DNA from 4 places in the Lysinibacillus sp. EB106-09-02-XG168 genome. Region 1 is predicted to be linked to each of the others. Evidence: riboswitches for the same ligand, from Rfam matches in the RefSeq annotation. Region 1 holds a riboswitch; each other region holds the start of a gene.
The links. Region 1 has a riboswitch for thiamine pyrophosphate ahead of AC3WSO_RS13000 (ABC transporter substrate-binding protein). Riboswitches for the same ligand answer to the same signal wherever they lie in the genome.
Positions count from the first base shown of each region.

Region 2: it holds a riboswitch for thiamine pyrophosphate, as region 1 does, so the genes downstream of both, thiM (hydroxyethylthiazole kinase) here and AC3WSO_RS13000 (ABC transporter substrate-binding protein) in region 1, are expected to answer to the same signal.
Region 3: it holds a riboswitch for thiamine pyrophosphate, as region 1 does, so the genes downstream of both, thiT (energy-coupled thiamine transporter ThiT) here and AC3WSO_RS13000 (ABC transporter substrate-binding protein) in region 1, are expected to answer to the same signal.
Region 4: it holds a riboswitch for thiamine pyrophosphate, as region 1 does, so the genes downstream of both, thiC (phosphomethylpyrimidine synthase ThiC) here and AC3WSO_RS13000 (ABC transporter substrate-binding protein) in region 1, are expected to answer to the same signal.

Region 1 covers NZ_JBYTDN010000003.1:2,477,575-2,479,777, reverse strand. Annotated here, with positions in the region: gene parC (DNA topoisomerase IV subunit A) at 1-570, shown strand, start outside; TPP riboswitch at 741-851, shown strand; gene AC3WSO_RS13000 (ABC transporter substrate-binding protein) at 1,025-2,020, shown strand; gene AC3WSO_RS12995 (thiamine-binding protein) at 2,022-2,203, shown strand, end outside.
Region 2 covers NZ_JBYTDN010000003.1:3,697,926-3,700,128, reverse strand. Annotated here, with positions in the region: gene thiD (bifunctional hydroxymethylpyrimidine kinase/phosphomethylpyrimidine kinase) at 1-499, opposite strand, end outside; gene thiM (hydroxyethylthiazole kinase) at 499-1,254, opposite strand; TPP riboswitch at 1,343-1,441, opposite strand; gene mbcS (acyl-CoA synthetase MbcS) at 1,684-2,203, shown strand, end outside.
Region 3 covers NZ_JBYTDN010000003.1:4,186,098-4,188,300, forward strand. Annotated here, with positions in the region: gene map (type I methionyl aminopeptidase) at 1-316, opposite strand, end outside; gene thiT (energy-coupled thiamine transporter ThiT) at 742-1,302, opposite strand; TPP riboswitch at 1,433-1,540, opposite strand; gene AC3WSO_RS21275 (magnetosome magnetite crystal formation protein family) at 1,667-1,999, shown strand; gene AC3WSO_RS21280 (hypothetical protein) at 2,048-2,164, shown strand.
Region 4 covers NZ_JBYTDN010000003.1:202,425-204,627, reverse strand. Annotated here, with positions in the region: gene thiC (phosphomethylpyrimidine synthase ThiC) at 1-1,311, opposite strand, end outside; TPP riboswitch at 1,444-1,558, opposite strand; gene AC3WSO_RS02115 (AEC family transporter) at 1,761-2,203, opposite strand, start outside.

The sequences.
Region 1 (2,203 bases):
GTAGCAGATTATGCTGTAACACGCTATTCCAAGCCGATAAAAACGATGAATGTCAAATCAGGCGATGAAATGATTTTTGCAAGTATTGTGACGGACGAGGTAGAACTAATGTTAACGACAGATACTGCCTATGCAATTCGTTTCCCAATCGAGGAATTACCAGTAACAGGTGTAAAAACAGGTGGCGTCAAAGGGATTACCCTGAAAGACGGAGAAGCATTAGTTGGCATCAATGTTTTACCGCCAGATGAAACGTCCTATGTGGCAATTGTTACGCAACGCGGTGCTGTGAAGAAAATGAATGTAGCCGAAGTAGAAATGACTAGTCGTGCAAAACGAGGCTTAAAAGTATTAACAGAGTTAAAAGCGAACCCGCATCGAATCGTGGCTGTAGTCAAGGTCACTGATGGGGAACAGCTAATGATTGAAACGGAAAAAGGTGTGCAAGAGTCCCTTGATGTACAAGCATTAACTCGAGCAGATCGCCATTCAAATGGCTCCTTTAAAGTGGATATAGCTACAGACGGTGCCATTTCACATGTCTTCGCGGTCAAAAAAGAAGAGAAATAACATTAGTTTTCTAGCCCAGCCCCTTTGAGAGCTGGGTTTTTTTATAAAATGAAACCAATCAGCTTTGTGCTTTTATGAGGCTGTTTAATAATAATTCAGCACTATCGGTAAACAGACCCTTGTCATTTTCGGATGGATATGGGTATAATAATCATCGAAAAGTTCATATGGAAAGAATGTGGGGGGGCTGGTAGTTGCCAGCTGAGATTGTGTCCGATAGACGCTGACCCTTTGAACCTGATTTGGCTCGTACCAGCGTAGGGAACATCAATTCAAAAAAGAAAGTTTTTGATACTGATTGTAAAACGTCTGGGAGGAATCCTAGACGTTTTTTATGTTTTCAGACTTTTATTGCATGGACAGGCTTTAGTGTAAACAGACCGTGAATACGCTTTTTTCTGGTAAACACTTTCAATCATGAACACTTTCACACTACTAACTTGGAGGATTCAGCATGAAAAAATGGTTATTGGTCCTAATGGTTGCACTTTTAACATTAGTGGGCTGTAGCGAAAAAGAGGCTAAAAAGGATGCTAAAGGATTAACAAAAGTATCGGTAGTTCTTGATTGGACACCGAACACAAATCATACAGGTTTATATGTAGCGGAAAAACTTGGCTACTTTAAGGAACAAGGTTTAGATGTTGATATTTTATTACCTGGTGAAACGGGTGCAGATCAGCTCGTGGCATCAGGAAAGGCTCAGTTTGGCGTAAGCTATCAGGAAGGGATTACGCAGGCTCGTGTGCAGGATGTACCTTTAGTATCGATTGCAGCGATTATACAACATAATACTTCTGGCTTCGCATCTACCGCATCAAAAGGTATTACGTCACCAAAGGATTTTGAAGGGAAAACATACGGTGGCTGGGGTGCACCGCTTGAAAAGGCTGTACTACAATCACTAATGCAAACAGAAGATGCGGATATTAATAAGTTAGATATCGTCAATGCAGGTGATTTAGATTTCTTCACTATGATGAAAAAAGATATTGATTTTGCGTGGATTTATTATGCATGGACAGGTATTGAAGCAGAACTTCGTGGCGAAAAGCTGAACATGCTTTATTTAACAGATTATAGTGAGCAGTTAGATTATTACACCCCTGTACTTGCTACAAATGAAAAAATGATTCAGGATAATCCTGAGACGGTAAAAGCATTTGTCGCTGCTGCAGCAAAGGGCTATGAATATGCAATAAAACACCCTAATGAGGCAGCTGATAGTTTACTAGAAGCGGTACCTGATTTAGATAAGAACCTTGTGCATAAAAGTCAGGAATGGTTAGCAGATAAGTATCAAGACGATGCTGCACAATGGGGCGAGCAAAAATTAGCTGTCTGGGAAAACTACGCGAAATGGATGGCTGACAACAAAGTTTTAGAGGGCGAATTTAACGCAAAACAAGCATTTACAAACGACTTTTTACCGAAAAAGGAGACAAAGTAATATGGCAAACTCTTTAATAAGTGTACAAATTATCCCGAAAACTGAAACATATGAGGATGTAATCCCGTTTGTCGATGCAGCGATTGCAGTGATCGACGCTTCAGGGTTGAAATATGAAGTTCATCCATTAGAAACGACAATGGAAGGCGAGCTTACGACTTTGCTGCAAATTATTGAAGAAAT
Region 2 (2,203 bases), 1.2 Mb from region 1:
GAACACCTGTCTGTAATAAGATTTGGGCTACTTCGTTAATATCTGCTAAAGAATTAATTTTTCTTCCAGAAAGGGTTTCGGCCTCAGGAATGTTTGGCGTTACAATTGTTGCTAAAGGTAGCAAATAATTTCGTAATGCCTCAATTGCTTCTTGCTGTAATAAGCTCTCGCCACCTTTTGCGATCATAACAGGATCTACAATAAGTGGAATATTTACTTCGGCTAAAATATGTGCAATTGATTGGATGATTTCGGAGGAAAACAACATTCCTGTTTTAATAGCACTAATTGAAAAGTCCTCGATTAGCGCTTTCAGTTGTTTTTCAACAAAGCTCACTTCAATTGGTAAAACATCCGATACACCCAAAGTATTCTGGGCTGTTAAAGCAGTAATGACAGACGTTCCAAATACTTTTAATTCCTGGAATGTTTTTAAATCAGCTTGTATACCTGCACCGCCGCCACTATCTGAACCGGCAATTGTCGTTACAATATGCATTATTCTTCACCTTCCTTTGAAAGGCGATGTAGTTCATTTAATACAGCAATTTGAAAATCGCCAATGAATCGAGTAGAAGAAGCGGCTTTTTCTGCTAATTTTTTATATAGCGATAATGTTTCTAGTAATTGGTCAAAAGGTTGAGCTCCTGCGGTGAAGGAGGCACAACATAGTGCACTCAATAAGCAACCTGTTCCAGTGACTTCTGTCATTTGCGAATTTCCACCTGTAACCCATTGCTGATGTTTGCCATCAGTAATAAAATCCTTTTCACCTGTCACAATAACAATACAATTGTAAAGTTGAGCTATTTTCTGCGCCTCTAGTTCTAAAGAAATTGAACCACTACCACTATCTACGCCTTTTTGTTGCCAGTCTACATTGGCAATTGCTGCAAGCTCTCCGATATTACATCGAATTGCCGCAAATTTTATTTCCTCCAATAAATGCTGTACCGTTTGTTTCCGGTAAGTCGTTGCACCTGCTGCAACAGGATCTAAAACAACCGGAATACCAAGAACATTTGCTTTTTTTCCTGCAAGTAACATGGATTCTTTCATTCGCTCATTAAGGGTCCCAATATTGATCAATAAGCCTGAGGCGATTGTGACCATTTCCTCAACCTCATGACCGTCATCAGCCATGACTGGGGAAGCGCCTATTGCTAATAAGCCATTTGCTTGGAAATTAGCAACAACATAATTCGTCATGCAATGAATAAGTGGATTTTGTTTACGGATCGTTTGGAATATCAATTTAAGTCCTCCTCGTTGGATGGACGTAAGCGTGCAAAAAAGGCCCTTTTTCGTGCGCAAAAAACACGTAAAAGAGCCTTTCATCAGTAAGTCGATGTGAATTGCTCCCTACGTCAGTATTAACTAACAGGTTCAAAGGGTCAGGTTTTACCTTCTCAACTCTAAATGAGTCCCCCTGCAATCATGCTTTTAGTTGACCAAAATGTACCATATTATTCATTCGCGTTCAATAGGAGTTTTTTATTTGCATTCAGTAATTCTGTGCGAAAGCGACGATTACGCCAAATTGAAATGAATAGAAGCTATACGTGACTGATGCCATATAGCGGAGCATGATAGTTGTCACGACTTTAATGAATTAGAGTGAATTCCATTGAAAATGATAAAAATTGAGTTTTATAATGAGCGTAACAAAAGGGGGCAATTGCCATGAAAAGAGAAGATTTAATCGCACCAGAATGGTATAACATTTCAGAGGAAATTGAGAAATATGCGCAGGATCCTACCAAAAATGCATTATTAGTTTATGGCGAAAACGAGGAAATTCAGTACTTAACATATACAACTTTACTTGAAAAGGCGAATCAGGCAGCACATGTATTTACCTCCCAAGGTTTAAAAAAAGGCGACGTAATTTTAGTCATGGTACCGAGATCAGTGGAAGCATATATCGTGTATATTGCAGCTTTGAAGGCAGGCTTAACTATTATACCTAGTTCAGAAATGCTGAGAACTAAAGATATTGAATATCGAATCAATCATGCCGATGCAAAAGGAGTTGTTGCATTTGAGCCTTATATTGAACAATTTGATAATGTGGATAATTTAGAAGCAATAAAGCAATTTGTCATTGGTCATGCACATGAACCTTGGCAACCGCTGCTTGAAAAAATGCAAAGCCAACCAACATCTTATATATGCGCTACTCCAACTAAGAGTACAGACATTG
Region 3 (2,203 bases), 1.7 Mb from region 1:
CTGTATCAGCAAAATAGCCGTTTAATGAACCAGATACATCTATATTGACGATATCTCCCTCTTTAATCACACGTCCACCTGGAATACCGTGTGCGACTTCCTCATTAACACTAATACATGTGTATCCTGGGAAATCATACTCCCCTTTAGGTCCAGAAACTGCTCCGGCCTCAGCAAACATACGGCCTGCAATTTCATCTAGTTCTAGTGTTGTTACACCTGGTTTTGTAGCAGCCTTCATTGCTTCACGAATTTCAGCACAAATACGGCCGATTTTTTTAAAGGCTTCAATCTCTTCTTGCGTTTTTACAATCATTTTTAACGTCCCTTTCATCTAATATCTACTATTTAATATAACATAACTTTCTATGCTTAAAACGCTAAACGCTTTAAATATTATATGCCATCATAAATTATAAAGTGCCGAAAACAGGCTTATCTCCATAAGTTGAGGATGACATTTATTAAAACGTAAACAATGTGCATATGTTAATTGGAGTGGAGACTGGGCGACTCCTCGGGGATTAGCAATAGGGGAACGAAGGCTAAAATCATCACATCCTGTGATAACGCCTTCGTGACCAACATCGGTGCCGCTGCCGTTTCGTTAGCAAATGTTTTATCTGTGCGAAAGCGAAGCGGCAGCAACAAAGGGTCCAGTCGGAACGGAAATCACCCCCATGTTATGGTGAGGAACTAAATAATAATAAAAACCCTTCACTCATGTGAAGGGCATAATAATTATGATTTTCGTTGCATTAATTGAGGTGCTGCCGTAAATAACAGAACACCGACTATCGCTGTTAAAATCGTTGCTGGTAGCATATATGTTCCATTATAGATGATTGAATAAACCCATGAATTTTGATCACCTGCATACTCTGCGAAAAATACAGCGCCCCCAATGGTATGTGCTGCATAACGTAAAAAGCCCGCTAATACCGTTCCTAAAATAATATAAAGCGCCATTTTCTTTTTGTTTAAATCTTTTGCAGCCTCAAGCACTGGCCCACGTACAACGGCCGCTAAGCCTACTACCGTAAAGGCAACACCATAATCAAGTGTTCCTTGAAGCCAATGTATAATATAGGCGCCAAACATTGTTTGCATAACACCAATAAGTAAACCCGTTACCATGCCTGGAATAAGACCCCAGCGGAATGCTATTAACATTATTGGCACCATTACGAGACTAACAGAGCCTCCTTGTGCCCATACTTTAAAGGAAACCTGATCGAGCACAAGGCCAATCGCTGCGAAAATCGCAATCTCCACAAGCATTAAAAGTTTTTTATTGTCCATAATTATTCTCTCCTTTGTTCCGATGTAGGATACAAGAGCAGGAATAGAAATCAGTTGGCAAATATGTCCCTATCTAGCATCAATAAAGATAAAAAAACGATGCCAGGACAGAGCCTCACATCGTAAAAGTGTCGGTTTCTATCCACATCCCTACGCAAGTGTTAACTTACAGGTTCAAAGAGTTAAGGCATTACGTGCCCAGTCTCAGCTGACATCATCAGCTCCCCTTGTGGTCGTTACATCTTAATTTAGTTGAACAACCTCATTGTACGCAAACACTGTAACGATTACAACCTCTTCCACATTAATTTTTTTGAAACTTTACTGTTTTTCATGCGTAAATATTTAAAAAGGAGGTACAACTATGGAGAACCAAAAAATTTTATCTGCCTTTAGTTATCTCAGTATCTTTTTTGCACCCTTTATTGTGCCATTAGTCGTTTACTTTGTTTCAAAAGATAACGACGTAAAAAGTCATTCTCTTCGAGCACTAATATCACATTTAATCCCAGTCGTATTTGGAATAATATTTTTTGCAGTCTTTATTTTCTCAACTTTATCATTCAACACTTTTGAACCAGATTCAGGTAGTAGTTCATTTCTTATCATTTGGTTAGTTTCATTTGTGATTTACATTCTTGTTTCAATCGGAATTCTTATTTGGAATATTATTCAAGCGGTTCGCGTTATCCGATAAGTTTCATTTCAACCTTGAACAGAACGTACTAAAAGGAGCTGTTATTTTTTGAAAGTATCTAAAGTTGTCAAAACCGCCGTAAAATTAGCACCGATCGTTATTCCAATTGTTAAAAAAGTAATCGCTGCAAAAAAAGGAACAAATCCTAACATAACTAAAAAGTGATAAAAAGGCGTATTTCCACACATCGGAAATACGCCTCTT
Region 4 (2,203 bases), 2.3 Mb from region 1:
TGTAATATGGTCATAGCCCGGAGCAATATCTGTTGTTAACGGCCCTAACGTATAGAAAGGAGCTTCCTTACACACCTCTAACTGCTTGTCCATATTTTCTTTAATAAGATGCATTGGTACATGCCCTGGTCCTTCTACCATCACCTGTACATCGTGCTCCCAGGCAATTTGCGTTAATTCCCCTAGCGTTTCCAACTCCGCAAACTGAGCCTCATCATTTGCATCTGCAATAGAACCTGGACGTAAACCATCACCTAAAGAGAAAGCAACATCATAGGTTTTCATAATTTCACAGATTTCTTCAAAATGAGTATATAAGAAGCTCTCTTGATGGTGATATAAACACCACTGTGCCATAATCGAGCCTCCTCTAGACACTATGCCAGTTACACGATTAGCCGTTAATGGCACATAGCGTAGCAATACGCCTGCATGAATCGTGAAGTAATCTACACCTTGCTCTGCTTGTTCGATTAACGTATCACGATACACTTCCCACGTTAAATCCTCTGCCACACCATTTACTTTTTCGAGCGCTTGATAAATCGGCACCGTCCCTACTGGCACTGCGGCATTACGGATAATCCATTCACGCGTCGTATGAATATGTTTACCCGTGGATAAATCCATGATGTTATCAGCACCCCAGCGTGTAGCCCAGGTCATTTTTTCTACTTCTTCTGCAATAGAGGATGACACCGCTGAATTTCCAATATTGGCGTTAATTTTCACGTGGAAGTTGCGTCCAATAATCATCGGCTCTGCCTCAGGGTGATTAATATTAGATGGCAAAATTGCACGCCCCGCCGCGATCTCTGAGCGCACGAACTCAGGATCCATATTTTCGCGAATCGCTACAAATTCCATTTCTGGAGTAATAATTCCCTTTCGTGCATAGTGAAGCTGCGTTACATTTTTACCTTTCTTCGCACGCAAAGGCTTTCTAGATAAATCCGGAAAAACATTTTCTTTCATTCGTGGATCTTCGGCATTGCGGAATCCATTATCTTCCGGCTTAATCGTACGACCCTCGTATTCTTCAACGTCGTCTCGTTCTCTGATCCATATACTACGTAAAGCTGGCAATCCTTTCGTAATGTCCACCTTATGTGCAGGATCAGTGTACGGGCCACTCGTATCATAAACACGCACTGGTGCATTTTCCTCTTCACCAAAGCTTCCTGTCGTCGGACTTAAAGCAATCTCACGCATTGGCACTAAAATATCTGGTCGAGAACCTTCTACGTAAACTTTTTTACTTCCTTCAAAATTTGACATAATCGTAATATTCTTTTCGCTAACTGTTGTCATAAACTACTTCGCTCCCTTTTATATTTATACAAGGACCGAATCTAGCTCACCCCAACAAAAACGAAAGCCGAATCCAAAAAAATTTTGGATCCGGCTAAGAATGTAAAGGTATAGTTATTGCAAATAACAGTGTGCAATAATGGTTAACTTTCCCACGCTGGTATGAGCCAGATCAGGTCCAAAGGGTCAAGAAACCTCTATGCGTTTCCCTCTCAGCCTGACTCATCAGACTCCCCTAGTTAATACTATTAAGTTTGATGCTAGTGTAGCAGATATTGCTAATAGATGGAAGCTTCATTTAATTATTTTTAGCACATTCATCAAGAATCAGCGTCAGATTAGACTTTGGCGCACAACTTCTCGTTATCTGATGAATTCATATACTTTGAAGTTTTATCGGAACAATTCCAGTTTGTATTAACCACGGCAATCAAATTAGCACCTAGCCATTAGGTAAACAACAACTCCGCTACATAAATCACAATCGTCACTGTAATACAGCTCACAATCGTTGAAAATAAAACTGTTTGTGCAGCAGTTGCCGATTCTACATCATATTCTAATGCCAGACTGGAACTATTTCGCGATGTCGGGAATGAACTAGCTATAAAAAGTGATTGTGCCACGACACCGTCTAGACCAAGCGCAAATATGATAAGCAATGCTACGGCGGGCCCTATGATTAATCGTGTAAAACAGCTAATGTATACCATCTTATTGAACATGGATTTTATTTCAAGCTGTGATAGCTGTGCCCCTAAAGTTATTAATGCTACAGCGATAAAACCATCTGCCACATGGTCTATCGGAATTCTTACGAACTGTGGAATAGGGATATTAAAATAGTTCATAGTAACGCCAATAATAAGCGCATGAATAATAGGCATTTTGA